4 regions of the Nonomuraea sp. K271 genome follow, and region 1 is predicted to be linked to each of the others. Evidence: riboswitches for the same ligand, from Rfam matches in the RefSeq annotation. Region 1 holds a riboswitch; each other region holds the start of a gene.
What was found. A riboswitch is a leader RNA that binds a small molecule or an ion and turns the genes downstream of it on or off. The one in region 1 is predicted to bind cyclic di-AMP.
Positions count from the first base shown of each region.

Region 2: another riboswitch for cyclic di-AMP. It lies ahead of GUY59_RS16260 (C40 family peptidase); the one in region 1 lies ahead of GUY59_RS50825 (C40 family peptidase).
Region 3: another riboswitch for cyclic di-AMP. It lies ahead of GUY59_RS21315 (C40 family peptidase); the one in region 1 lies ahead of GUY59_RS50825 (C40 family peptidase).
Region 4: another riboswitch for cyclic di-AMP. It lies ahead of GUY59_RS03150 (glycoside hydrolase family 25 protein); the one in region 1 lies ahead of GUY59_RS50825 (C40 family peptidase).

Region 1 is NZ_JAAAHR010000075.1:23,453-30,577, forward strand. It holds gene GUY59_RS24785 (L-aspartate oxidase) at 1-272, shown strand, start outside; gene GUY59_RS24790 (type III pantothenate kinase) at 276-1,058, shown strand; gene lysX (bifunctional lysylphosphatidylglycerol synthetase/lysine--tRNA ligase LysX) at 1,108-2,589, shown strand; gene GUY59_RS51430 (hypothetical protein) at 3,206-3,331, shown strand; gene GUY59_RS50825 (C40 family peptidase) at 3,360-4,316, opposite strand; cyclic di-AMP (ydaO/yuaA leader) riboswitch at 4,410-4,553, opposite strand; gene GUY59_RS24810 (amino-acid N-acetyltransferase) at 4,822-5,391, shown strand; gene GUY59_RS50830 (RDD family protein) at 5,477-6,940, shown strand; gene GUY59_RS24820 (RDD family protein) at 7,051-7,125, shown strand, end outside.
Region 2 is NZ_JAAAHR010000039.1:37,888-45,012, forward strand. It holds gene GUY59_RS16240 (DUF6716 putative glycosyltransferase) at 1-1,015, opposite strand, end outside; gene GUY59_RS16245 (hypothetical protein) at 1,012-1,968, opposite strand; gene GUY59_RS16250 (aldo/keto reductase) at 2,066-2,887, shown strand; gene GUY59_RS16255 (Gfo/Idh/MocA family protein) at 2,907-3,860, shown strand; cyclic di-AMP (ydaO/yuaA leader) riboswitch at 3,976-4,112, shown strand; gene GUY59_RS16260 (C40 family peptidase) at 4,125-4,811, shown strand; gene GUY59_RS50725 (ABC transporter ATP-binding protein) at 4,871-6,649, opposite strand; gene GUY59_RS16270 (ATP-binding cassette domain-containing protein) at 6,646-7,125, opposite strand, start outside.
Region 3 is NZ_JAAAHR010000059.1:29,692-36,816, reverse strand. It holds gene GUY59_RS21335 (AMP-dependent synthetase/ligase) at 1-1,133, shown strand, start outside; gene GUY59_RS21330 (glycosyltransferase family 4 protein) at 1,542-2,687, opposite strand; gene GUY59_RS21325 (M48 family metallopeptidase) at 2,654-4,159, opposite strand; gene GUY59_RS21320 (hypothetical protein) at 4,172-4,987, opposite strand; gene GUY59_RS21315 (C40 family peptidase) at 5,100-5,624, opposite strand; cyclic di-AMP (ydaO/yuaA leader) riboswitch at 5,698-5,861, opposite strand; gene GUY59_RS21310 (C40 family peptidase) at 6,316-7,125, opposite strand, start outside.
Region 4 is NZ_JAAAHR010000005.1:103,891-111,015, reverse strand. It holds gene GUY59_RS03170 (TetR/AcrR family transcriptional regulator) at 1-376, opposite strand, end outside; gene GUY59_RS03165 (alpha/beta fold hydrolase) at 463-1,305, shown strand; gene GUY59_RS47265 (hypothetical protein) at 1,373-1,621, opposite strand; cyclic di-AMP (ydaO/yuaA leader) riboswitch at 1,835-1,979, shown strand; gene GUY59_RS03150 (glycoside hydrolase family 25 protein) at 1,990-2,712, shown strand; gene GUY59_RS03145 (isocitrate lyase/PEP mutase family protein) at 2,747-3,487, opposite strand; gene GUY59_RS03140 (amino acid permease) at 3,589-5,004, opposite strand; gene GUY59_RS03135 (hypothetical protein) at 5,128-5,583, opposite strand; gene GUY59_RS49765 (hypothetical protein) at 5,867-5,989, shown strand; gene GUY59_RS03125 (Lrp/AsnC family transcriptional regulator) at 6,015-6,455, opposite strand; gene GUY59_RS03120 (AzlC family ABC transporter permease) at 6,536-7,125, shown strand, end outside.

The sequences.
Region 1 (7,125 bases):
AGGTGGAGGTCGACCGGCTGGACCAGTTGGAGGCCGTGCTCGACGAGGGGGCCGAGGAGATCCTGCTGGACAACTTCACGGTCGAGGACACCGCGCGTGCCGTACATATCGTGAAAAAGCGGGTGGGAAACAGGGTTGCCCTTGAAGCGAGCGGGGGATTGACCTTGGAATCGGCTCGTGATGTGGCCGACACTGGCGTGGACTACCTTGCGGTGGGAGCGCTTACGCACTCGGCGCCGGCCCTTGACATCGCACTGGATCTGCGGGGGTAATTGATGCTGCTCACGATCGACGTCGGCAACACCCATACGGTGCTGGGGCTGTTCGAGGGCGAGGACGTCATCGAGCACTGGCGGCTGGCCACCGACGCCCGCCGCACCGCCGACGAGATCGCGGTCGTGCTGCAGGGTCTGCTGACGCAGTCGCCGCTGCTCAAAGGGGCCGACATCGACGGCATCGCCATCTGCTCCACCGTGCCGAGCGTGCTCAACGAGATGCGCGAGATGTGCCGCCGCTACTACGGTGACGTGAATGCGGTGATCGTGGAGCCGGGCATCCGCACCGGCGTCCCCGTACGCATGGACAACCCCAAGGAGGTCGGCAGCGACCGCATCGTCAACGCGCTCGCGGCCATCGACCAGTACGGCGGCCCGTGCGTCATCGTCGACTTCGGCACCGCCACCTCGTTCGACGCGGTGTCGGCCAAGGGCGAATACGTCGGCGCGGTCACCGCGCCCGGCATCGAGATCTCCGTCGACGCCCTGGCCGCCGCCGGAGCGCAACTGCACAAGGTCGAGCTCGTACGCCCCCGCTCGGTGATCGCGAAGAACACGGTGGAGGCCCTGCAGGCGGGCATCATCTACGGCTTCGCCGGCCAGGTCGACGGCATCGTCGAGCGCATCGCCGCCGAGTTGGCCGACGACCCCGACGAGGTGACGGTCGTGGCCACCGGCGGGCACGCGGGGCTGGTCGTGGGCGAGTCACGCTCGATCGACGTGCACGAGCCGTGGCTGACCCTCATCGGGCTGCGGCTGATCTACCACCGTAACGCGGCCTGAGACCCGCGCGAGTCCCTGTGGTTCGCCGGATCCCCTACCCTTTGTTGGTGTGAGCGACGAACTTCCCGAGCAGATGCGCATCCGGAGGGAGAAGCTCGACCGCCTTCGCAGCGAGGGCGTCGACCCTTACCCGGTGAACTTCCCACGCACGGCCACCAACGCCGAGGTCAGGGAGAAATACCAGGGCCTGGAGCCCGACACCGCCACCGGTGACACGGTCTCGGTCGCGGGGCGCGTCATGCTCAACCGCGTGGGCGGCAAGCTCTGCTTCGCCACCCTCCGCGACGGCGGCGCCGACCTGCAGGTCATGATCTCGCTCGACAAGGTCGGCGAGGAGTCGTTGGCCCGCTGGAAGCGCGACGTCGACCTGGGCGACCACGTGGGCGTGACCGGCGAGGTCATCACCTCGCGCAGGGGTGAGCTGTCCGTTCTCGCCGACAGCTGGCAAATCACCAGCAAGTGCCTGCGGCCGCTGCCGGAGAAGCACGTCGGTCTCACCGACCCGGAGGCGCGGGTCCGCCAGCGCTACGTCGACCTGATCGTCAACGACGAGTCCAGGAAGATGGCCAGGGTCCGCAGCGCCACCGTGCGCGCGGTGCGCGACTTCTGGCACGAGGAGGGCTACCTCGAAGTCGAGACGCCGATGTTGCAGCCGATCCACGGCGGCGCCACGGCCCGGCCGTTCAAGACGCACATCAACGCGTACGACATGGAGCTCTATCTCCGCATCGCGATCGAGCTCTATCTCAAGCGGCTCGTGGTCGGCGGCATCGAGAAGGTTTTCGAGATCAACCGCAACTTCCGCAATGAAGGCGCCGACTCGACGCACAACCCCGAGTTCACCATGATCGAGGCCTACGGCACCTACCTCGACTACCACGACATGGCCGACCTCACCCAGCGGATGTACCAGAAGGCCGTGGTGGCCGCCCTGGACGGCACGGTGGTCGTGCACGACGGCGTCGAGGTCGACCTGGGCATCCCCGAGTGGCCGCGCATCACCCTCTACGGCGCGGTGTCGGAGGCCGTCGGCGAGGAGATCACGACCTCGACGTCGCTGGAAGAGCTGCGCAAGATCGCCGACCGGCGCGAGATCCCGTGGGACCCGAAGTGGGGTCCGGGCAAGCTCGTGCAGGAGCTGTTCGAGGCGCTCGTGGAGCACACGCTCATCCAGCCCACGTTCGTCATGGACTATCCGCTGGAGACCTCGCCGCTGGCCCGGCAGCACCGCGACGACCCGCTCGTGACCGAGAAGTGGGACCTCATCGGGTTCGGCACCGAGCTCGGCACCGCCTACTCCGAGCTCAACGACCCCATCGAGCAGCGCCGCCGCCTGGTCGAGCAGTCCCTGCTGGCCGCGGGCGGCGACCCGGAGGCCATGCAGCTCGACGAGGACTTTCTGCAGGCGCTCGAATACGCGATGCCGCCGACGGGCGGCATGGGCGCCGGCATCGACCGCATGATCATGGCCTTCACCGGCAGGAACATCCGGGAGACCATTCTGTTCCCCCTGGTGAAGCCAACCCACTGACCCTCGCAGGATCGAGCGCCCGGAGGCATGGTCTTCCGGGCGCTCACGTTCGTGCCGTGCGGCACGACGCGGGCCGTCGCCCCCGATCCGTACGGGCTTGTCAGCTCCGGGTCAAGACCGTGGCCGGGCGTACGGCGTGCTCCAGGAGCTTGTCCGCCGCTCCACGGCCACGAGGGCGGCGGCCACCGGCCGGGTCCGGAAATAACGGGTCGCCGCGTGCCGCAGCCCGTGGTGGAGAGCGGCTGCGCGTCGTATGGATCATGCAGAAACCCGCCGGCGGAGGGATCAAAAACCGGGCCGGTCGGCACCGGATCGAGCGTGACGGAAACGGCGGGCGCATGGTGCGTGGCGCGGCGGAACGTGCCGGCCCACGCGACCCGGCCATGTACGGCGAATCATGTCAACTGCGCTGGTCAAGGGCGGCGATTGTGTGCTTGACGACCTTTCCATGATGCGTTTACCGTCTGCGAGGAGCGGCTGTGGCCTGGCTAAGAGGGGTCCAGGCCTGCTGTTGGGGGGAGGGCTCCCGATGGAAGTGCTCACTGAAGGCGTTGAGCTGAGCCATGCGGATCTGGCGTTACTGGCGGAACTCGCCAGAGGAGTCACGGTTGATCGAGTGGGGAGACACCTGGACATCAGCGGCCGCACCGTACGCCGGAGGTTGCGCGGCATCTGCGACCGCATCGGCGTCGCCACCGCGATCGAGGCCGTGGCATGGGCGGCACGCCGCCAGCTGATCTAGCGGGCGCCCGCCGCCGGGCCAGGGGCTTTCAGTCGGCGATGCGCACCGCACCCGCGAACGGCCGCCGTTCGATCGACGCGATCCGCACCACATCACCCGTCCGAGGAGCGTGCACCATCATGCCGCCGCCGAGATAGATGCCCACGTGATGCAGGTCGCTGTAGAAGAACACCAGATCACCAGGGCGCATCTCGTCGCGTGAGATGTGCCGGCCGGCCGTCCACTGGTTGCCGGTGTAGTGCGGCAGCGAGATGCCCACCCGCTGATAGGCCGCCATCACCAGGCCGGAGCAGTCATAGGAGCCGGGACCCTCGGCGCCCCAGACGTACGGCTTGAGCTGCTGTGTGAGCGCCCACCGTGCCGCCTGCGCGGCCTTGCCGCTGCCGGCGATCGGCAGGTTGACGCGGGTGGCGCGCGTGCCGGGACGGCCGGCCTCGCCCAGCGCCCGCCTGAACAGGTTGCTCTCGACCTTGGCGACCAGCTTGCTGATCTTGCCGCGCTTGGCGTCGAGATCCTTGACGATCTTTTCGACCTCGGTGATGCGCGACTTGGCGCCCGCCCTGGCGCGCTCGGCGGCCTTCATGGCCTTGATGAGCTGGTTGAGCTCCTCGCCCTGCCGCTGCTCGATGGCGAACGTGGTCGCGGCGCTGTCGAGGAAGTTGTCGGGGTTCTCGGAGGAGGTGAACGCCAGCGCCCGGCTCAGCCCGCCCGTGATGTAGGCGTTCTGGGCGAGCAGGGCGGCCTTGGCGCGCTTGGCCGACAGGTCCGCCTCACTGGCCGCCAGCGTCTTACGCGCGGCCTCGGCGGCCTTCTTGGCCGTTTTCAGCTTCTCCCGCTGGCCGTTGAACTGCTCGGTGAGCGTCTCGATCTCGGTGTGCATCTTCTCGACCCGCGAGGCGAGGTCCTTGAGCGAGGGCTTGGGGTCGGCGAAGGCAGGGCCGGTGGGAACCGACAGCAGCAGCGCGGCGATTGTGAGACTTGCCACACCGAGGCGGTGGCGCGACCGGGGGCGTCGCGGAGGGCCGGCGTGCCTGCCCGGCGACTTCCTCCCACGGTCGAGCGTGCGCTTCACCAACCATGCTCCTCTCATAGACGCCTACCGGGTTAGCTGACGGGTTCGGGCCGGAGCAGCCCTACCGAAAAACTCGGATTCACCCCGTGATGGCGGTCGCCACCGGCGGGTCCCCGGCTTCCCTGAAGGGGAATTGAGCGTGCCTCCCCGCGCGCGACACGCGGGGATCATCGTCGCTGGACACTAATGCACTCCGGGTTCCTGCTCAACCAGAACTGCCAACTCTGTAGAGGTTTCGCAACCGAAGTGTCACAAGGGGATCTCGGTGGCAGTCGTGCCGGTGGGGACGTATGTGGTGCTTCCTCCCAGACGAGGCCCGGGCGCGACGTCGTGCTCGCTCGGCCACGAGTTGTAACAGGATGGGCGGAGACATGCGAGTTAGGTCCGAGCCGTAATGACATCTGTACTCTGGAGAGCCATGGAGCAGGTGGCCGAACTGACTGTGCCCGAGACCGCGGTGGTGGTCCGGCGTGCTCGCACGCCTGACGTGCGGGGGGTCAGGCGCCTGGTCGACGCCTATGCGGGCGCGGGCCCGCGGCTCCTGAAGAAGGCCACGGTGACGCTGTACGAAGACGTGCAGGAGTTCTGGGTGGCCGAGCGCGGCGGTCAGGTCGTCGGCTGCGGGGCGCTCCACGTGCTCTGGGAGGACCTCGCGGAGGTCCGCACGGTGGCCGTCGATCCCGAATGCCGAGGCATGGGGGTCGGCCACCGGATCGTCTCGGCGCTGATCCAGCAGGCAAAAGATCTTGGTCTGCAGCGTGTATTCTGTCTTACTTTTGAGGTCGACTTCTTCGCGAGGCACGGTTTCCGCCGCATCCAGGGCACACCAGTCTCCCCCGAGGTCTACGCCGAGCTGCTGGCCTCGTATGACGAGGGTGTAGCGGAGTTCCTCGACCTGGAACACGTCAAGCCGAACACCCTGGGCAACACCCGCATGCTGCTCCATCTGACGTCGGGTGACGCGGACCTTGACCACACGGAAAGGTGATTGTTGATACCTATGTCGATACGTTGGGCAGCACAGGCATGTGTCCTGACATGTGCCACGCGCGCACTCGAAGCGAGGTGACACGGTGAGCACCGGACAGCCGCCGTACCCACAGGACGAATCCGGCGAGAACTCTGCGCCTCCCCACTACGGCCAGCAGAACCCGGGCCGCCACCCCAGCGAGCCCGACCCCGACGTCACCGTGGTCGGCTACCGAGCGGACGACGCCTACGGCCAGCAGCCCCCCCACGGTCAGCAGCAGGGGTACGGCCAGCAACCCCAGTACGGTCAGCAGCAGGGCTACGGTCAGCAACCCCAATATGGCCAGCAGCAGGGCTACGGCCAGCAACCCCAATATGGCCAGCAGTCGCAGTCCCAGCCCGACTACGGCCAGCAGCAGGGCTACGGCCAGCAGGCTCCCTCTCAACCGGCCTACGGCCAGCAACCCCAGTACGGTCAGCAGCCGCAGTCCCAGCCCGACTACGGTCAGCAGCAGGGCTACGGCCAGCAGTCGCAGTCCGGCCAGCAGGGTTACGACCAGAACCAGTACGGTCAGCAGCCGCAGTCGGGCCAGCAGGGTTACGACCAGCAGGGCTACGGCCAGCAGCCGCAGTCGGGCCAGCAGGGCTACGGCCAGCAGGGTTACGACCAGCAGCAGTACGACCAGCAGCAGTACGGCCAGCAGCAGTACGGCCAGCAGCCGCAGTCGGGTCAGCAGGGTTACGACCAGCAGGGCTACGGCCAACAGCCGCAGTCGGGCCAGCAGGGTTACGACCAGCAGGGCTACGGCCAGCAACCCCAGTACGGTCAGCAGTCGCAGTCCCAGCCCGGCTACGGCCAGCAGCAGTACGGTCAGCAGGGTTACGGGCAGCAGGGCTACGGCCAGCAGTCCCAGCCCGGTTACGCCCAGCCCGGTTACGGCCAGCAGGGCGGCTACGACCAGCAGCAGTACGGCCAGGCCTACGGGCAGCCGCAGCAGGCCGGTTACGGCCAGGCCCCCTACGGCCAGCCGGGCTACGGCCCGGTCGGCGTGCAACCGCCGGGAGCCCCCGCCCCGCTGGCGGAGTGGTGGCAGCGTCTGGTGGCGCGGATCGTCGACGGTGTCCTGTTCGGCATCGTGATGGTCGTGCTGTCTCTTCTCCTCACGGCGCTCTTCCTGGTGAGCTACGACTCGACCAGCGGCGCCACCTCGGGGCTGTTCGGCTCGTTCGCGCTCAACATCGTGCTGGCGATCCTCCTGACCGCCGTCTACGTCGGTTACGACTTCCTCATGCACAAGATGAAGGGCCAGACGGTCGGCAAGATGATCATGGGGATCAAGGTCGTGCCGGTGGGGCAGATGATGCCTCCTGGCGGCCTGCCGGGCGACGCCGCCATCAAGCGGGCCGGCGTGACCTGGGGTGCCTACATCCTCTACTTCCTGCCGTTCGGCACCCTGCTGGCGGCCGTCGTCTGCGGCCTGAACGGCGCCTCGATGCTCTGGGACAAGCCGCTGCAGCAGACGTTCGCGGACAAGTTCGCGAACTCCGTGGTGGTCAAGATCAAGTAATCGCTCGAACCGCGAAACAGGGGCCGGCTTCCCGTCGGCCTCTGTTTTGTATGTGAGGGTAGGTGCGGAATGTAGGGCTCCTGAGCCGTCGAAGACGCGAGGTGAGGGTTATGGCCGGAACGCCGCCGTGGGCGGACGCGGTGCCCGCGGAATGGTGGGAACGGCTGGCCGCCCGGATCATTGAA
Region 2 (7,125 bases), on a different contig from region 1:
CGGCGGCGCGGAAGTCGCCCTTGGCCAGGTCGTCCAGTGTGCCCAGCAGGCCGCTGCCCTCGAACACCAGGTTGATCATCTGGGCGCTGACGCCGAAGTCGCTCAGGACCAGTGAGGGTACGCCGAGCGCGATGGCCTCCAGCGCCGCCGTCGAACTCACCGTGACGAACCCGGCCGCCCGCGTCAGCTGGTCGTGCATCGACCCGGCGGCGAAGGTGAGCCGCCCCGGCTCGCCCATCTCCCGCCACAGCCGCTGGTAGTGGTGGCGTTCGTTGTGCGTCTGCCGCTCGTCCTCCAGGGCGCGCAGCTTGACCACCACGTCCAGCTCCGGCCGTCGCCCAGCGAGCTCGGCCAGGGCCAGCAGGATTCGCTCGCGCTCCTCGCGCGGGCGCGGCACCTTGGCCTGGGTGGCGAACACGATCCTGTTCCCGCCCCCGGCGACCGCGCCGGGACGCAGGAACGGCAGCCTGGCCAGGCCGACCGCTCCGCCCCCGCCGAGCCGGCCGGCGATGTCGCGGAACTCGGCCACCTCCCGCTCGCTGTGCACCACGAACAGGTCGCAGCCGCTGCGGAACAGCCACGCCTTCTCCGTGGCCGGCACCGAGATGCCCGGCAGCCCGCTGACGAACACGGGCCTCGGCGTCAGCCCCGCGAACACGTCGGAGACCAGCACGTCCACCACCGGGCCCGTGCAGGCCACGAGGATCACGTCCGGCCGCGTGCGCTCGGCCAGCCGGCGCACCGACCGCGCCGACATCACCGGCGGCCCGATCGGCGGCCCGATCGGTGGCCCGGTCAGTGGCCCGGTCAGTGGCCCGGTCAGTGGCGGGGCCGGTGCGCCGCTCCCCGGGCCGTCCGCGGGCCCGCTCACCGCCGCGGCGATCTGCTCGGGCGAGGGCGCGATCGGCGTCCGCACCACCGCCAGCTCCGTCACGCAGCCCGCGGGCAGGTCGCCGAGCAGGCAGGCAGCCCACTTCAGGTACGAGTCGGAGTCGGCAACCGCCAGCACTCTCACCCGGTCACTCCAGTCAAATGCGAGCGCAGGGCGGGTTCCGCCCTGCTGGTCCACCAGTCATCGGGAACGTTCACGGGCTCGATGGCGACACCGCGCGGACTGAGCAGCACCCGCAGCGAGGTGATCGCCGTCGAGGGGAGGCTGAGGACGCGCTGGCCCGCGTCCAGCCCGCGCAACGTCAGCTCGGCGGGCGCGCCCGCGTCGTGCACGGTGATGCCGGGACGCTCCCGGATCAGGGCCACGTCGACGGGGTCCTCGCGGCGGTGCGGGTAGTAGGCGAGCGGCTCCCGCGCCGCCAGCTCGGTCAGCCAGCGCAGATAGTGGTCGCGGTGCACGAGGCCGTTCCTGACGAGCGAGGTGCCGAGCACGACCGTGCGCTCGGCCGGCCCCTGCGTGCTGGGCGGCTGGGCGCGCAGCCAGGCGAAGTCGTGGCGTACGAGATCGACGCCGGTACGGCGGACGGCGGCGGCCAGGTCGTCGGCCACGGGCAGCGCGGTGAAGACGGAGACGTCGCTCACGCGCAGCCGCAGGGCGGCCGCCAGGCCGAGCGCGGAGCGCGGCGCGGTGGGCTTGGCGCGGGCCCGCAGCAGCGGCCGCCGGGGCCCGGCGGCCAGCAGTTCCAGCAGCCGCAGCGTGGCCAGCCCGTCGTCGACGATGACGATGCGTCCCGAGGTGAGCCCGGTGCCGGAGGTGAGCCAGCGCAGCTGGACCTTGCCGGAGAAGGCGTCGCCGACGGCGTGCACGCGCCTCGGCATGGCGTCGCGCGGTTCCGCGAGTTCGAGCCCGTCGGGCAGCCCGAGCGCGCGCAGCTCCCGGCGGGTCGCCTTCAGCGGGCGAAGCCCCGCCCGCGGCACGACGGCCGTGGCGGGCCCGAGGAGCCCGGCGTGGTGGGCCTCGACGGCGCACAGCATCTGGAGCGGGGACTCCACCCAGGCCGACGCCTGTTCGACCACTCCAGTCCTCCCAGCCGGGTGATGGCGCGTTCACGACCGCTTCAAGCTAGCCCGGCCGCCTTAAGCGGCCAGAAACGGTACGTGAACAATGGGACCCATGAACTCGCTCATGCTCAACACCGACGGCGTCCAGATCCCGCAACTCGGCTTCGGCGTCTGGCAGGTCCCCGCCGACGAGGCCGAGCAGGTGGTGGCGACGGCGCTGCGGGCCGGCTACCGGCACATCGACACCGCCGCCGCCTACGGGAACGAGGAGGGCGTGGGGCGTGCCGTGCGCGCGTCCGGCCTGCGCCGCGAGAAGGTGTTCGTCACCACCAAGCTGGCCAACGCCGACCACGCCCGCGCGGAGGAGGCCTTCGACGAGAGCCTGGCCCGGCTGGGGCTCGACTACGTCGATCTCTATCTCATCCATTGGCCGGTGCCGAAGCAGGACAAGTACGTCCAGGCGTGGAAGGCGATCGAGAAGATCCACCGTGACGGGCGGGCCAAGGCCATCGGCGTGTCCAATTTCACGGCGGGCATGCTCACCCGGCTGATGAACGAGACCGACATCGTGCCCTCCATCAACCAGATCGAGCTCCATCCCTACTTCCAGCAGCGGGAGACGCGGGCCTTCCACGAGGCCAACGGCGTCCTCACGGAGGCGTGGAGCCCGCTCGGCCAGGGCCGGGGGCTGCTGGAGGATCCGGCGCTGGCGCTGCTGGCGGACAAGCACGGCAAGACGCCCGCGCAGATCGTGCTCCGGTGGCACCTGCAGCTCGGCAACGTCGTCATCCCGAAGTCGGTGACGCCGTCGCGGATCGCGGAGAACATCGACGTGTTCGACTTCATCCTCGATCCGGAGAGCATGGCCGCCGTCGGCGCGCTGAACAGGGGCCTTCGCTACGGTGGTGATCCTGACACGTTCAACGTGATCTGATGCGTCTAGCATCGTCCGCGTGCGCGATTTCACATGGGGCATAGCGGCGACGGGCGTCATCGCGCGGACCGTCGGGGCGGCGATCGTGGCGGAGCCCGGGATGCGGGTGGGCGCCGTCGGCTCCCGGAATCCGGAACGGGCGCGGGCCCTGGCCGCCGCGCTGGGCGCGGAGTCGGCGTACGGCTCCTATGAGCGGCTGTGCGCCCACCCGGCGGTCGACGCGATCTACGTGGCGACGCCGCACACCGAGCACCTGCGGGTCGCGCAGGCCGCCATCGCCGCGGGCAAGTCCGTGTTGTGCGAGAAGCCGCTGGCCGCGACCGTGGGCGACGCCGAGAAGATGGTACGCATGGCGCGCGAGGCCGGCGTGTTCCTCATGGAAGCCATGTGGATGCGGTTCAACCCGCTGATCAGGCTCATCGCCACCGACTCGCGCTTCGGGGAGATCCGCTCCGTGCAGGCCAGTTTCGGCTTCGCCATGCCCTACGACCCGGCGCACCGGCTGTGGGCCCCGGAGCTGGGCGGCGGCGCGCTGCTCGACCTGGGCGTCTACCCGTTCGGCCTGGCCCAGCTGCTGCTCGGCATGCCCACCGGCCTGCGCGTCACGGGCTCGCTGGCGCCGAACGGAGTTGACGCGGAGGCGGCCGGGATGTTGCTCTATCCCGGCGGCAGAAGGGCTTTCGTGGAGACCTCCTTGCTGGGGAATTACCCGAACCAGGCCTGCGTTGTAGGTACGCAGATGCGGGCGGACATCCATGCGCCGTTCTGGGCGCCCGAGCGGATCGTCCTCACCGGGCCCTCCATGGAGCCGGAGGAGCATGTGCTCGATCCGGCCGACAACGGTTACGCCGGTGAGCTCCGCGAGGTCCGCGCCGCCACGGCCGAGGGCAGGACCGAATCCTCGATCATGCCCCTTGACGAATCCCTTGCCATGCTCGGGCTTCTGGCCGACGCTCGCAGGCAAATCGCCTAGCTGGGCTTTATGTAGTTGTAATCCTCTTGCCTCATGTATTACCTTATGGGGCATCTCAAGGCATACGTCCGGTTTGTCCGGCTATGTCTGACCATCGCAACAAGATCACAGGATCGTCCTGTGACCGCTGAATCCGCATCACGCGGAACCGGGGACCCACGTCCTTTGGGGTGAATCGGCACCTTGGTGCCGTAGGGCAGCTTCCACGCCCGAACCCGTCAGCTAACCCGGTAAGCGGCATGGAAGCAAGGAGTTATCCCCTCGATGGCCACGTTCCGACTTACCGCTGTCCCCAAGCGCACCATCGCCCGCGCCGCACTCGGCGCCACCGTCCTCGCCTCGGCCTTCGGCGTGAACGTCGCCGCCGCCAACGCCGACACCCCTCCCGGCGACAGGCCGGCCGCCGTCTCGCCGGTCACCGAGTCCAAGAAGCGCGCGGCCGAGGAGACCAAGGTCAATGTGACCGCCTCCCAGGTTCTGGACTTCGCCAAGTCCCAGGTCGGCGTCTCCGAGAACGCCGCCGGTGGCGGCACCCCGTACCAGCAGTGGTACGCCAACTCGCAGCGCGCCGCCGAGACCGTCGCCCGTGACGGGGGCGAGCCGGCCGCCTACCTGAACGCCGCCTGGTGCTCGATGTTCGTCTCCTGGGTCGGTGAGCAGACCGGCGCCCGTCCGCAGGTCGGCTGGGACGCCTACACCGTCGCCCACGCCAAGTGGTTCGCCGCCAACGACCGCTTCGGCACCGAGGCCAAGCCTGGCGCCGTGGTGTTCTTCTCCTGGGACGGCGGCAAGGACATCAGCGACATCCAGCACGTCGGCTTCGTCGTGAAGGACAACGGCGACGGCACCATCTCCACGATCGAAGGCAACACCGGCAACGGCAAGGTCGAGGAGCGTACCCGTCCGACCTCCGAGGTCGTCGGCTACGGCTACCCCGAGTACGCCGCCTGATCCCGGCCCCCCGCGTACGAGCGCGCGTCCGGCATGGACGCGCGCTCTCGCGCGTCCGGTCAGCCCTCGCCGTCCCGCTGAACCGCGTGCAGCCCGGCGTAGCGGCCGTGAAGGGCCATGAGCTCGTCGTGGCTCCCCTGCTCGGCGATCCGCCCGGCCTCCAGCACCACGATCAGGTCGGCCACGCGCACCGTCGGGAAGCGGTGGGTGATCAGGAGGGTGATGGCCGCACGGTGGCGGCGGGCGGCCTGCGCGTACCGGGCGAAGAGCGCGCTCTCCGCGGGCGCGTCCAAGGAGGCGGTCGGCTCGTCGAGCACGAGCAGCAGCGGCTCCTCCCGCATCGAGGCGCGCGCCAGCGCCAGCCTCTGCCACTGTCCGCCGGACAACTTCACTCCACCCGCGAAGCTGTCGCCCAGCTCGGTGCCCAGGCCTTCCGGCAGCCCGGCCACCACCTCCGTGGCGCCGGCCCACCCCAGCGCCCGGTCCACGGCGGCGCGGTCGCCCATGCGGGGCAGGTCACCGATGCCGACGGTCTCCGCGGCGGTGAGCTCGAACGGCACCCAGTCCTGGAACACGGCGCTGATCCGGCGCCGCCAGCGCCCCGGGGGCACGTCGCGGAGCGGGACTCCGTCCAGCAGGATCTCCCCGCCCGTGGGCTGGTACAGGCCGCACAGCAGCTTGGCCAGCGTGGTCTTGCCCGAGCCCGGCGATCCGACCAGCGCGACGGTCGCGCCGGCGGGCAGGCGGAGGTCGATCCCGCGCAGCACAGGCTTCATGGTGCCGGGGTAGGTGAACGACACGTCCCGCAGCGTGATGCCGTAGCTGAGGCTTCCGGGCAGCTCGGCCCCTCCGGCCTCGTCCGCGGGGGGCCTACGGGTCCGGGCGTAGGCGCGCAGCCAGGCGAGGCGCCCGGCGGCGCGCAGGCCGGCGGCCACCGACCCCACGTGGAAGGCCAGCCGTGAGGCCTGGGTGACGAACTGCACCCCGACCGTGGCGACCAGGACCACGTCGCCGGCCGTGGCCTGCCCCCGGGCGGCCAGCCACGCCGTGCAGCCGAGCGCTGACACGTACCCGGCGAGGAACGTGCCGGACCCGGCGAACGTGAGCAGCGCGGCGCGGAGCCTGGCCCGCGACAACCCCGCCGACACCTCCTCCCACCGCTGCGCCGCCATCGCCTCCAGGGCGGGCGCGGCGCGGGCGAGCCGTACCTCCTTGGCCGTCCCCGGCGTGGTAACGGACTCGGACAGGTGCTCCTCCAGCCTGGCCGTCTCGGCGGTGCGCTCGACGGCCGCGTCGACGTGGCGGGCCGCGCGGCCGCGTACCAGCAGCGACGGCAGCACGGCTCCGCCCAGCAGCAGCGTGAGCAGCGGATGCACGGCGGCCACGAGCACGACGCCGAGCCCGATCTGCACGGCGTGCTCGCCGACCAGCGCGAGCGCCCACACCGCGAAGTACAGCTGCCGGCTCTCCTCACGCAACGTGGCCAGCCTGTCCAGGTACGCGGGCCGCTCCAGATGCTCGATGGTGGGCACACCTGAGGAGAGGGTGAGGATCTCCTCCTGCACGGCAAGGCCCATGCGCTCCCCCAGCTCCTCCATCAGCGTCAGCTCCGCGCGGCCGAGCGCCACGCCCGTGGCCAGCGCGGCCCCTGCGGCCAGGCCCCACCACGAGGCCCGCACGCCGTCGCCCGCGGTGGCGGCGTCGGTGAGCGCGCGCAGGAAGACGCCGACCATGCCGTGGCTGACGGCGCCGAGGGCGAGGAAGACGGTCAGGGTGAGAAAGGCCCGCCGGTCGGTGCGCCAGGCCAGCCCCACCAGCGTGCGCAGGGTCGCGGTCACCGGCTCGTCCCCGCGGTCAGGGCGGTCTGGAGGCGGTGCCAGCGCGCGTAACGGCCGCCCATCGCCAGCAGCTCGGCGTGGCCGCCCTGCTCGGCTATGGCGCCGCCGTCGAGGACGACGATGCGGTCCGCCCGGCGTACGGTGGCGAAACGGTGCGAGATGAGCACCAGGGTGCGCCCGCGCGTACGCTCCAGCAGCCGCTCGAACACCTCCTGCTCGGCCCGCGCGTCCAGGTGGGCGGTGGGCTCGTCGACGATCAGGATGCGCCGGCCCGCGTCGAGGGCGTACACCGCCCTGGCCAGCGCCACCTTCTGCCACTGCCCGCCGGACAGGTCCCGCCCGCCCGTGAACGAGCGCGACAGCGGCGTGTCCAGCCCTTGGGGAAGCCCTTCGAGCAGGTCGAGCGCGTCGACGGCGGCGAGCGCGGTCAGCACGTCGGCGTCCGTCCACTCCTGCTCGGGCGCGCCAAGGCGGAC
Region 3 (7,125 bases), on a different contig from region 1:
TGGAGCCGCTGTTCGCCCGCAAGGAGCCGGCCGCGCTGCTGTTCCTGCCGCTGGCGCACATCTTCGCGCGGATGATCCAGGTGGTCCTGTTCGAGGCGGGCGCCGTCATGGCGCACACTCCCAACATGAAGAACGTCGCCCCCGACCTCCAGGGCTTCCAGCCGACGTTCCTGCTCGGCGTGCCGCGCGTCTTCGAGAAGGTCTACAACTCCGCCGAGCAGAAGGCCATCACGGGAGGCAAGGGCGCGATCTTCGCCCGCGCGGTGGACGTCGCGGTGGCCTGGAGCCGCGCCGAGAGCTCCGGCGGAGCGCCTCTCGGGCTGCGGCTGCGGCGGGCGGTGTTCGACAGGCTGGTGTACGCCAAGCTGCGCGCCGCCACCGGCGGCCGGCTCTCCGCGGCGGTGTGCGGCGGCTCGGCGCTCGGCGACCGGCTCGGCCACTTCTTCAGGGGCGTGGGCATCGAGGTCTTCGAGGGCTACGGCCTGACCGAGACGTCGGCCCCCTGCTCGGTCAACATGCCGGGCGCCAACAAGATCGGCACGGTCGGCAAGCCGCTGCCGGGCGTCACGCTGCGCATCGGCGACGACGGCGAGATCCTGGCCAAGGGCAGGAACGTCTTCGCCGGCTACTGGAAGAACGACGCGGCCACGGACGACGTGGTCGACGCCGAGGGCTGGTTCCACACCGGCGACATCGGCGAACTCGACGCCGACGGCTACCTGCGGATCACCGGGCGCAAGAAGGAGATCCTGGTGACGGCGGCGGGCAAGAACGTGGCGCCCGGCCCTCTTGAGGACGCGCTGCGCGCCCACCCGATGATCTCACAGGCCATGGTGGTCGGAGACGGCCGCCCGTTCGTGGCGGCGCTCGTCACCCTCGATCCCGAGGCCATGCCGGAGGGGGCGACGGCCGAGCGGCTGCGCGCCGACCCCGAGGTGCTGGCGAGCATCCAGGCGGCGGTCGACCGGGCGAACTCGTCGGTGTCGAAGGCGGAGCAGATCAAGAAGTTCGTGGTCCTGGCCGCCGACATCACCGAGGACAGCGGGCACCTGACTCCCACCCTGAAGATCAAGCGCAACGTGGTGCTGCGCGACTTCCAGCAGGAGATCGACGACCTGTACGGCGGGCACTGAGCCGCCACGCAGCCCTTCGGGAGGGGGTCCGCGCGCCGATCAGCCAGCGCCTCCCCCACGCCCTCCACGCCGCGGCTTCGGCTCTTGACCCCCTTGCTCGCGCCGGTGGCCGGGTCGTAGACGGGGACCCCCATGGGCGGCGCGTCGCCGGTCACGTAGGCCGTCGAAGTCGCGCGCGAGGCCTTTGGAGCAGTCCTTCACCGGGGAGCTCGCGGAGGCCCGCTCCGACGCTCGTCCGGCGAGAACGAGGGCGATGACCGTCGCGAGAGGTCGCCGTAACCTACATGGATCATCGCGGACTCAGCATCGGAAGACCTCGGCGACGCGCCGGCGCCGCCGACGCTCATCGTCTTCCAGCAGGCTGCACGAACAGTTCGTGGCCGCTCTCACGCTGGGATCGGCCAAGGGCTAGGAGTGGCCCGCGAGCAGGGCGTGGAAGCGGGCGGCCACGTGGTCCCACGCCCATTCGGCCGCCACCCAGCCGCGGCCGACCGCCCCCATCTTGCGCGCCTTGCCGGGGTCGCTCAGCAGCTCGACGACGGCCCGCGCGATGTCCTCGACGTCCTCGCCGTCGACGACCAGGCCCGTCTCTCCTGGCCGCACCGCGTCGGTCGTGCCACCGGAGGCGCCCACGACCACCGGCAGCCCGGCCGCCGACGCCTCCAGGAACACGATCCCGAGCCCTTCCACGTCCAGCCCGTTCCACCGCGTACGGCACGGCATCGCGAACACGTCGCCGGCCGCGTAGTAGCCGGGCAGCTCGGCCGCCGGCACCGTACCGGTGAATCTGACCGTCTCCTGCCCCGCCGCCAGCCGCTCCAGCGTCCCGCGGTAGGGCCCGTCGCCCACCAGCAGCAGGACGGCGTCCGGCACCGCCCGCGACACCTTCGGCCAGGCCCTGATGAGCTGGTCCTGACCCTTGCGGGGCACCAGCCGCGACACGCACACCACCACCGGCCTGTCGTCGAGGCCCAGCTCGGCCCTGACGGACCGGCGGGCCGCGCCCGGGCGGAACTGGGCGGTGTCCACGCCCGGAGCGAGGCGTACGAGCTTGGCCGGGGGGATGGCCGCCGCCAGGCGGGCCCGTGTGTACTCGCCCAGATACGTCACCACGTCGGCGTGCTCGCCGATCCTGCGCAGCGCGGGACGGAATCCGGGCAGGCTCGCCCACGACGCCTCGTGCCCGTGGGTGAGCATCACCACGCGCCGCGCGCCCGCCGCGCGCAGCCGCGGCGCGAGCAGGCCGAGCGGCGCCGCCGCGCCGAACACGACGGTCCGCGTGCGGTGCCGGGCCACCAGGGCGGCGGCCCGGCGCGCGACGGCCGGGGTCGGCAGCATGAGCCGCGTGGGATGCCGCACGATCCGGTACGGCTGGCGCCGGTCGAAGTCCGCGCACCCCGGCCAGGCGGGGGCGTAGACGATCACACCCGGCGTGCGCAGCGCGAGCCCGTGCACGAACGACTGGATCCCGCCCGGCCTGGGCGGGAAGTCGTTCGTGACGAAGAGCACGTCCGCATGGGTCACGACACCGGGACGCCGTTCAGCTCGGCCCATGAGCGGGCCAGGGCGATGCGCTCAGGGCTGGAAGGATGGGAGGCATACAGCACATATTCCACCGCATCCGGCGACAAGTCGGAAATATTGGTAACTGCCAGCCGTTTCTGCATGGCGATGAACGTCGCCGGATCCCGGGTGAGGTCGAGCGCGTGCACGTCCGCCCTGGCCTCGATGTGGCGGCTGATCACGTTCTGGGCTGGGCCCATGATGAGCGAGCCCAGGGTCATCAGGCCCATGACCACGCCGACCGCGCGTGGATCGGCGATGGAGGCGACGCCGGCGCGGCGGCGTACCGAGCCGAACACGAGGTACAGCAGGACCGCGCCGAGCGCCGCGCCCAGGGCGCCGACGAGCGTGCCGTAGAGCACGTCGTCGGCCTTCGCGTGGCCCAGCTCATGGGCGACGACCAGCTCGACCTGGGGCTGCGGGGCCTTGAGCAGCGTGTCGTAGACGACGATCCTGCGGGTGGCGCCGAAGCCCGACACGTACGCGTTGAGCGCCGTCGTACGCCGTGAGGCGTCGGCGACCAGCACGTCCCGCACCGGCACGCCGTCGCGCTCGGCCATGTCCAGCAGGTTGTCGCGCAGCGAGCCCTGCGGCATGGACGTGAAGTCGTTGAACAGCGGCTCGAACACCACCGGGTAGACGAACGACATCGCCACGGTCAGCGCGCACGCCCCCGCGGCCGCCGGGATCCACCACCGCCGCATCCTGCGGGCCAGCGCGACGAGGACGAGCAGCATGAGGCAGAGCAGGAAGGCCTCCACCCCGAGGCTCTTCAGCCGGTCGGCGGTCCAGCCCGCCCAGTCCTGGGTGGACAGACCGTAGTCGCGCAGCACCGTCTCGAACCAGACGCCGAGCGGCCACCTGACCGCCTCGACGATCGCGGTGAGCACCAGGACGCCGACGATCACCCGCACCCACCAGGGGCCTCTCAGCCGGCCCAGCACCCTGGCCCCGAACGGGGTGGCCACGAGGAGGGCGGCGAAGGCCAGCGTGAGCGCCAGCCCGAGATAGCTCGGCAGGGACGTGGCCGCGTCGAACGCCTGCGCCCTGGCGATCTCGGCGGCGGTGAAGTCGCGCGCCGGGTCGGGTGGCCCCGCGGTCAGGGCGTGCCACGGCGTGCTGAAGGCGGCCACGGCCAGGATCACGGCCGCGAGCACCCCCAGCACCACGGCGGCCTGCCGCCTGAACCGGCGCTCAGCCGGGCCGAGCGCCGAATCCGGCCCAGGGGCGGGCCCCTGGTCGGGGTCCGGACCGGGCTCAGGGTCGGGCGTCGTCACGGGCATGCCGTCCCCCTGCCCACGCTCGTGACGTGTCCACGCGCCCGGCGGGCCGTCCTCCGTCGCGGCGCCCGCGCGGTCCTGCGCCGTCACGGCTCCCGCGGGGACGCCGTCAACGGGTCCGCCCGTCTCCCCGCCCGCCTCGGCCTCCTCCGACGGGCCGTCCGCGTCCTGACGTCCGCTCATGTCCCTCCCCCTTCACGCGAGCTGCTCCCGCACGTACACGCGCCACCGTGCGGTCAGCGTGGCCACGGAGAGCCCGAGCACGGCGAGCGCCGCGCGGACGTCGGCGGCCTGCGCATCACGGTAGAGCCTCACCAGGCTCCTCTCACCGAAACGGCGGGAAAGGAAGCGACACGCCAGCCAGGCCTCCTGGTACGCCAGCGCGAGCCGTCCCGGGCCGGGTCCGCCCACGGCGAACGCCTCGGGCCCCGGCAGGGCGGCCGGCACGCGCCCGGCACGCACCTCGGCGGCCAGTTCGGCGGCGGCCGTGCGCACGGGCAGCCCGGCGTCCCGGTAGGCCACGTAGTCGGCGAAGCCCTCGTAGAGCCAGACGGGCAGTCCGCCGGTGCCCGCGGCGACGTGGGTCAGCTCGTGGGTGAGGACGACGTCCTTGCCGAACGAGGTGAGCTTGCCGAACGACTCGGGGACGACGATAACCCGGCCGTCGTCGGCCACGGCCGCCAGCCCGTCGAGAGGCCCGGAGCCGGCCAGCCTGGCGGCGTCCTGCGCGGTGTCGGGGACGATGACCACGGGCCGTACGGGGCGGCCGAGCACGGCCGCGACCCGCAGCGCCGCCGAGTCGGCGCGGCGGGCGAGCTCGTCGAGCGTGCCGGGCGCGGCATGGTGGCCGGTGACGAGGGAACGTGCCCCGCGGGCGAGGGCCTGGCCGTCCGGCCACAGGTCGCGGGCAGGCGCGGGCAGGACGGGCGGGCCGGGAGCGGGGGCGTCGGCGGCCAGGCCGAGGAAAAGGAACGCGGTCAGCGCGGCTCGTCGGCTCACCTGCTGGGACACGCTGCCGATCGTAGTGGGGGCCGGCGCGTACGACGGCGCTGAGAACGGTGACGGGGAGACGGGAGCCCGCCCGGGGTCCTGGGAGGTCACCCAGGCCCCGGGCGGGGCTTCGTCACAGGCCGGGACGGACCGCGCCGACGAACGACGACTTGCGCCATCCGCCCAGCTTGTCGATGCGCACCCGTTCGCCTGTCCGCGGCGAATGGATCATTTTGCCCTTGCCGACGTACATGCCCACGTGGCCGAGCCCGTTGAAGAACATGAGGTCGCCTGGCTTGAGGTTCTTCCAGGAGACCTTGTTCCTGATGCGGGCGAACTGGCTGCTCGCCACGCGCGGGAGCTTCACCCCGGCCTTGTTCCAGGCGAACTGGACGAGGCCGGAGCAGTCGAACGAACCAGGCCCTGTGGCGCCGTAACGGTACGGGTCACCGATCTGGTTCTTGGCCACGGTGAGGGCCTTGCCGGCCTTCACCTTCTGCCGAGCGATCTTGGCTGCTCGCTTCCGGGCGGCCTTGGCCGACTTCGCGGTGCTGGCGGCCGTGACCGCCCTCACCGAGGAGACGCCGGCCGTGTCGCTCGTCGTCGCCGCCTGGGCCGCCGGGGCATGGAGGACCAGACCTCCGGCCGTCACGGTCATCGTGAGCGCTGCGCCACGCAGGGCAAGGCGGGACAGACGGGGGTTATGCAGGGAGGTAGACAGGATTTCTCCTTGGCTCTTCCACGAACGCCTACCGGGTTAGCTGTCGGATTCGGGCCTGGAAGTCGCCCTACGGCGCGATTGGCGCGCCGATTCACCCCTGATCCCTGGGGAACTGGGATCGCTGGGTCCCCGGTTCCGTGCCTCCTGGCTGCACGGATTCGGCAGGCCATCGCCCCGATTCAGCAGGTGTGCCATGGGGATGTCGCGGCGATGACCAGCGGATCTTTATCTGTCTTCACATCGGGAGGGACCGATGCGGGGTCGCGGCGTCATGGCTTGTGCACCGCGACGACGCCAGAAGCTACGCGGAACGGTCAAGGATCGGCAAAAGCACAGTCAGCCGGTAAAGATCCAAAAAGGTGTCTGTAAATTCCCGAACCCCTGCTGGAACAGATGCGCCGTTACCAAAAAGTGACCCTACTCACACTTCTGGCCACGCTCATCTGTCAGGAGCCATATGTCGCCTTTGTCACATATTTCGCCCTGCCGCGCGAGACCCGCGGTGATCACAGAGTGGCGGAACGTGGCGGAACACGACTGCGGGACGGGCGGGAGCCGCCCCGGCGGCGCCCCGGCGGCGCCCCGGCGGGGGCAACGATGGTGCGTCGTAGGTGGGTGACGGGCGGATCTACGGGCGGACGGCGCCCACGAGGCCCCTGCCGTAGGAGGAGAGGGTGACCACCTTGACCACGTCGCCCGTCTGCGGCGCATGGACGATCTTTCCGTTGCCCGCATAAATGCTGACGTGTCCCAGGCCCTCGCTGAAGATGAGGTCCCCGGGCTGCAGCGCGTTCAGCGACACCCTGCGGCTCGCGCCCCACGACCACTGCGACCACGTCGTCCTCGGCAGCGACACGCCGGCCGCCCGCCAGGCCGCCTGGGTCAGCCCCGAGCAGTCGTAGCCGCCCGGCCCGGTCCCGCCGAACACGTACGGCTTGCCGACCTGCGCGAACGCGAACCGCAGCACCGCCGCGGCGTTCCCGGAGGCGGACCCGGTGTACTCGATGCCGGTGCTGTTCGGGTCGCCGGTCCTGTAGGCGCCCAGCTTCTTCAGCAGCTTCTTCTGCTTGGCGATGAGGCCGAGGATCTCCTTGCGCTCCTTCTCGACCTGGCCGCGCACCTCGTCGGCGGACCGCAGCGCGTCCTGCGCCTTGTCGCGTTCCTTCTTCAGCCCGCGGTTCTCCCGGTCGAACGCGGCCAGCTTCTGCGAGCGCTCCTTGGCCATCTGCCCGGCCAGCGCCATCCCGGCCAGCCGTCCCTGCGGATTCTCGGAGCCGACCAGCCCAGGAAGGGAGGTGGCGTACTCGCCGACCCGGTAGACGCTTGCGGCCATGTCGGCGATCTCGACGCGCAGGTTCGCGACCGTACGGAGCTTGCGCTTGTAGCTCTTGTTCAGCTTGGTGTAGGAGCCCTTGGCCTTCTTGTAGCGCTCGGTCGC
Region 4 (7,125 bases), on a different contig from region 1:
TCGGCCCCAGGTTGGACCGCAGGGTCAGCTCCGACAGCGCCCACTGGTGCCGAAGGAGCATGTCGCGGTGGTGGCGGGCCAGGGTGGCCAGCGCCCGCCGCCAGTCCGGCACGTCGGGCGCGGCGCACACCTCCCCCAGCACGCGGTCGAGCGCGAGTTCGAGCAGGTCGTCCTTGGTGCGCACATACCAGTAGAGCGACCCGGCGGTCACGCCGAGGCCGGCGGCGATCCGGCGCATCGACAGGCCTCGGTGACCGTCGGAGTCGAGCACGGCCACGGCGGCGTCGACGATCTGGTCACGGGTGAGCCGGCGGTCGCGCGGCGGCCGTTGGGGACGCAGCCACACGGACCCGTCGGAGAAGTCTGCGGAGGACACGGGATCACCGTACCCCGAATTGACGGTCGTCGTTCAGCCGTATTAGACAGTGTTCAAGAGCGATGAACGATGTTTAGGAGTGTGTCATGCCCCCTCCCACCGACACGCCGTTGTTCCGTGCGAACGGGCCGCTGCCGGGCAGCGTGCACGTGACCGCGATGGGCCCGCATGGCGCGCCGCCTGTGCTCTTCGTGCACGGCTCCACCAGCTGGGGCGATGACCCTTCCTACGGCTTCGCCGCCCAGGCGCCGCTGGCGGCCCGCTTCCGTCTGCTGCTCATGGACCGGCGCGGGTACGGGGGCAGCCCGGACGCCGGGGAGAGGTTTCCCAGCGACTACCTGGCGGACGCCGACGACATCGCCGAGCTGCTCGGTGACGGCGCACACCTCGTCGCCCACTCGTACGGCGGGGTCGGCGCCATGATCGCGGCCGCCCGCCGCCCCGAGGCGGTGCGCTCGCTCACCCTGATCGAGCCCGGCTGTTATCAGGCCGCTGCCGACGACCCGGCCGTGGCGGACGCCCTGCGCACCAACCGTACGGCTTACGCCGAGCTGCCCGAGCTGACGCCGGAGCAGTGGCTGCAGGCCTCCGGCGGCTCTACCGGCAGCCTTCCGCTGGAGGCGAGCGAGCCGCGGTTGCGTGCCGCCGGCACCGCGCTGCGCGAACGGGTGTGCTGGGAGGCCGGGGTCCCGCTCGCCGCGTTGCGGGCGGCCGCGTTCCCCAAGCTGGTGATCTCAGGAACGTGGGAGAGCGCGCCCGAGCTCTATCGTGAGCGCGGGGGCGTCCCGCTCATGGCCTGCGCCCGCATCACCGCGGAACGCATCGGCGGCCGTCACACGTCGGTCCCCGGCGGCGGCCACTGCCCCCACGTGGAGGCTCCGGAGAAACTGAACGGCCTGCTCGCCGAGGTCTGGGACCAGGCGACGTAAGCAGTGCAGGCCGGGCGACCGTCCCGTAGTCGCGCGCCGGCATTCATGCGGCGTCCGCATCGGCGGATCATCCGAGCCGGGCCGGCGCCCACTCCGGCAGCTCGGTGAGAATGTCGGCGAGGGTGACGCCGGCGAGGCTGTCCCGCCATGCCCGGTGGGCGTCGGCCACCTTCTCGGCGATGACGCACATGCGCTCGTGCCCGCCGACGTGGCCGGCTTGTCGGCCGAGATCGCGGTCGGCGAGCCCCGGGGACGCTAGGCCGACCTCGCGGGTCCCGAGCCGCAGGACCTGGTCGACATGGCCCGGCGTACTCATCAGGCGCGGGGCCGTACGGTAGGGGCCAGCGTACGGTGCCGAAAATTTTGCCAAAGCCCTGGAACGTCTGCGCACACGGCGGTCCAGGGCTTCTCAAGGTAAAAACACATTGCATGGGGATTTATACCGCTTGCAGCGTTTATGGGGCTGTATATACCTTTCTGGGGATTACGGCAGAGGCCGACGGTGATCGTTAGCCCCGCCCTTTGCCGCGACATTGACAGGCCGAATCCGCACAGCGCGGAACCGGGGACCCACCTTTCCGGGGTGAATCGCACGCCGGCCGACGGCCGCGTGCGTAGGGCACTTCCACGTCCGAACCCGTCAGCTAACCCGGTAGGCACATGGAAGCAAGGAGTCGATCCCCCATGCGCGAACTCACCCGACGCCTCACCCTTTCCGCCGCCGGCGCCCTGCTGGCCGGAACCGCCGCTCTGTCGGGCGCGACCGCGCCCGCGTACGCGTCCCCCGTCGAGCCGGAATCGGCCCAGGCGGCCGAGCAGCCGACGCTCACCTACGGCCAGGACGTGTCCAACTACCAGCCGCAGCACGACTGGGCAGCCAGCCCCGCACAGTTCGGCATCATCAAGGCCACCGAAGGAACCGACTTCCGTGACGCCGCCTTCGCCCGGCACTGGAGCGAGCTGGGCAAGAAGGGCATCGTGCGCGGCGCGTACCACTACGGGCACCCCGCCAACGACCCCATCGCCGAGGCCGAGCACTTCCTGTCCATGGTGAACTCGCAGTCCTCCCAGCCCGGTGACCTGCTGGTGCTGGACCTGGAGACCACCGACGGCAAGTCCGTCGAGGAGGTCAACGCCTGGGCCAAGGCCTGGCTGTCGCACGTGAAGGCCGAGACGGGGGTTACCCCGATGTTCTACAGCGGCTGGAACTTCGCCGACACCCACGGCAAGGGCCTGGCCGAGTACCCGCTGTGGGTGGCCCACTACAGCAAGCCTAAGGGGACGGTGACGCCGCCCGCCGACTGGAAGACCTGGACCATCCACCAGTACTCCGACACTCCCATCGACCAGAACGTCTCGGCGCTCTCCCCCGACGAGCTGCGGGCCCTGGGCCGCGCCTCCGCCTGACGCGCGGAGGGCCGGCCCGCCCTCCGCGCGCCGGTCAGGCCGCGTACGGGTCCCGGCCCGCGCGGATGCGTCCCGCCATGGCCTTGAGCGCATCCAGCGCGGTCAGGTACGTCAACGGGCCGAACGAGACGCGGGCGACGCCGAGGGAGGCCAGCCTGCCCAGGTCCATGCCGGGCATGCAGGTGACGTTGACCGGCCCGGCGACGGCCTCCACCAGGTCGCCGACCACCTTCTCCGACGGGGCCAGGATGGGGAAGACGCAGTCGGCGCCGGCCTCCAGGTAGCGGCGCCCGCGTTCCGCGACCTCCTCGGCCGACGTCGAGCCGGTCAGGAACACGTCGATCCGCGCGTTGATCACCAGGTCGGGGCCCGCCTCCCGGAGTGCGGCGATGCGCTCGGCCTGCGTGCCGGCGTCGACCAGTCCCCCGCCCGGGTAGTCGGTGTCCTCGATGTTGAACCCGGCCGCGCCGATGGCGGTGAGCCGTTCGACGAGCTCGCCGGCCGGCAGGCCGTAGCCGCCCTCGGCGTCGACGGTCACCGGTACGTCCACGGCCCTGATGATCCTGGCGGCCATGTCGAGCATCTCCTCGACGGGCGCCTGCTGGTGGTCGCCGCGCCCCAGCAGGGCGGCGATGGACGCGCTGGCCGTCGCCAGGGCGGGGAAGCCGGCCTCGGCCACGACGGTGGCGCTGCCCGCGTCCCACACGTTCGGCAGGATCAGCGGGTCGCCGGGCTTGTGCAGATCACGCAGGAGAGCGGTACGGGTATCGGTCATGATCGTTCCTTGACTGTGAGGGTCATGTCCCTCTCATGACTCCCGCGGCCCTCGCTTCGTGACACCTTCCCGGTGTGATCGCAGGCACACAGTCCGGTACGTCAGCGCTCGCCCGGCCCGGCCGGCGGTTGTTCCAGGGCGGAGTGCCGGCGACTGTAGGCGAAGTAGATGACCAGCCCCAGCACGAACCAGGCGGCGAAGCGCAGCCAGGTCGCCGGATCCAGGAAGGTGATCAGCCAGATCGAGAAGAGCACCCCGATGGCCGGCACGACCGGCATCCCGGGCGTGCGGAACTGCCGGCGCAGGCCGGGCCGGCGGTAACGGAGCACGATCACGGCCAGGCAGACGACGACGAACGCCAGCAGGATGCCGATGTTCGTCAGCTCGGCGGCCTCCTGGATGGGCAGGAACCCGGCGATCACGGCGGAGGCGACGCCCACGATCCAGGTGACACGCGAGGGCACGCGCCGTACCGGGTGCAGTTTGGCGAACCACTGCGGCAGCAGCCCGTCGCGGCTCATCGAGAACCACACGCGGGTCACGCCGAGCATGAACGTGAACATGACGGTGAGGATGCCGATGATGGCACCCACCGCGATCACCGACGCCAGCCCGGACAGCCCGACCGAGACGAACGCCGAGGAGAAGCCGCTCTCGGGGTCGATCTCCCGGTAGTTCTGCATGCCGGTCAGCACGAGCGTGGCCAGCACGTACAGCACCATGGCGATGATCAGGGAGTAGATGATCGCCTTGGGCATGTGCCGCTGCGCGTCGCGTGACTCCTCGGCCGCCGTGCTCATCGCGTCGTAGCCGAACACCGCGAAGAACACGGTGGCGGCTCCGGTGATGGCCCCGCCGATCCCGTACGGGAAGAAGGGGTGATAGTTGGAGGTGTTGATGTGGAAGAAGCCGACCACGATGACGAGCAGCACGACCGCGACCTTCAGCCCCACCACGAACGTCTCGAACCGGGCGGCGGTGCGGATGCCGAGGTTCAGCAGGAAGGCGATGAGCAGGCAGAGCAGCACCGCGAACAGGTCCACCACGCGTCCCTCGCCGGTGCCGGGCGCGCCGAGCATCCACGCGGGCAGCCCGAACCCCAGCTCCTGGACGAGGAAGCCGAAATAGCCGGAGATGCCGATGGCGACGACCGCGACGATCGCGGTGTACTCCAGCAGCAGGTCCCAGCCGATGAACCAGCCGACGATCTCCCCCAGGACGGCGTACCCGTAGGTGTAGGCGGACCCGGCCTTCGGGATCATTCCCGCGAACTCGGCGTAGGACAGCGCGGCGGCGGCGCTGGCGACACCCGCGATGAGGAACGACACCAGCACGGCGGGTCCCGCGGTCTCGTTGGCGACCGCGCCGGCCAGCGCGAAGATGCCCGCACCGATGATGCCGCCCACGCCGATGGCGGTCAGCTGCCACAACCCCAGTGTCCTGGCGAGTTCCCCCTCGTGCTCGGTGGCGATCTGCTCCACCGGTTTGCGCCTGAAGACGCCTCGCGAAGTGACCATGACGCCTCCCAGCCGATCGCGGCCCCCGTGCATCCGCCTTCCCGCCTGCGGCGTCAAGTAAGCTCACGCGCCGGACAAGGGCGCGCGGGCGGCACCCGGCCAGGATGCCGCCCCGTTCACGCCTCAGGGCATCTTGTACTCGGCCGCCTGGCCGCAGTAGCTGGTTCCGAACGGGGAGTTGCTGTAGCGGCACACCTGCACGACCACGCGGTCGATGGAGGTGACTCCGGTCGCGTCGGACAGCGCGATCGTCACCGCCACGGTCGCGTCGTCCGCCTTGGCCTCCTCGGAGTCGACGACGGTGGCGCCGTTGTAGGCGGTGAAGGTGGCGCGGGAGTGCATGTCGTCGGGGGCGCAGATCGACGGGCCGGCGCTGTCGGACAGGGTGCCCTCGACCTCGACCGCGGGCCGGATGACGGGTCCTTCCACCCACTCCAGCGTGCCCTCGGTGACGCCGTGGCGGCACCGGTCGCCGGAGTCGGCGGAGAACTCCACCGTCGCCTGGGCCGCCGCGGGCTGCGCCGCCAGCAGGACCGCGGCGATCGTGGCGGCGAGCACCGCCCATAAGCGTGTACGCATGACATCGGCCTTTCCTGTGAGGGATGCTTCCGGCCCTTTATCGTCGATCACAGGCCGGCGATGATCCAGCGCTGCCGGGCTTTCTGCACGCAGTTGCAGTGGCCGTCCGCAGTGGCCGTCCGCACGGAGCGCCACCGGCCGCCGCCTGGGATCCCCGTCGCACCAGGGCGATCAGCTGCACGGCGACCACGACGTCCACGACGCCGCACCACTCGGCGAACGTACGGGCCACGGTCGCGTCGCGCCACAGGTGTGGGGCGTTCGACGTGGAGATGACCTTGAGGTGGCCGCCGAGGCGGCCACGTCGGCCGACGCGGTACGCCTGGCGCGCGAGCACCGGCCCGACATCGCCGCCTCCGCGCTGACCGAGGACACCTCCCGCCACGCGGCCGCCCACCGCGCGTGAGAGGAGGGCTGGATCCAGCCCGCCGTCACGGGGCCGACTTGATGTTCTTCATCGTGAAGTTCGACGTGACGCCCCTCACGCCCGGGATCGTCATGACGTACTGGCTGAGGAAGGTCTCGTAGGCGGCCAGGTCGGCGACGGCCACGCGCATGAAGTAGTCGGGGGTGCCGAACAGGCGGCGCAGCTCGACGACCTCCTCGGCCTGCGCCAGGGTGCGCTCGAAGCGCTCCACGGTCCCCGCGTCCTGCGAGTCGAGGGTGAGGTCGATCAGCACCTCGAAGGACCTCCCCACGGCGGCGGGGTCGATGACGGCCCGGTAGCCGCGGATGACGCCGTCGGCCTCCAGCCGCTGGACGCGTCTCAGGCACGGCCCCGTGGTGAGCCCGACCCGGTGGGCCAGCTCGACATTCGTCAGGCGCCCTTCGCGCTCCAGCTCGCTGATTATTGCTCGGTCGATCGCATCCACGGTGAGAAGATTGCACCACAAGCCGCTTGACGGGCAATTCCGGCAACCACATGGCACGTGTTTCGCGAGACCATTGAGAAGTGCGAGAACACGTTCCCCCGCAGGTCACCATGTCCATCCCAGCGTCCATCCCAGCGTCCATCCCAGCGTCCATCCCAGCGTCCATCCCAGCCACCCGGCGGCAGCAGATCGCCGCGGGGGTGCGCGACTCGTTCTCCGCCGGGCTGGGCATCCTCCCGCTGGGGGTCGCGCTCGGGCTGATGGTCGTCCAGGCCGGCCTGCCCTGGTGGCTGGCCCCCGCCCTGTCGCTGTCCGCGTTCGCCGGCTCCGTGGAGCTGCTGGTGGTGGGGATGGCGGCCACGGTCACGCCGCTGGGCGCGATCGCCCTGACCGTCCTGGTGGTCAACTTCCGCCACGTCTTCTACGCCTTCTCCTTCCCGCTGCACGTGGTCAGGCACCCGCTGGCCAAGGCGTACGCCGTCTACGCGATGATCGACGAGGCGTACGCGGTCAACGCCGCCCTGCCCGAGGCCGAACGCTCGGCGCCCCGGCTGCTGGCGATGCAGGTCGCCTGCGAGGCGTACTGGATCGGCGGCGGCCTGGCCGGCGTCGCGCTCGGCACGGCCCTGCCCGGCCCGGTCAAGGGCCTGGAATTCGCCCTGTGCGCCCT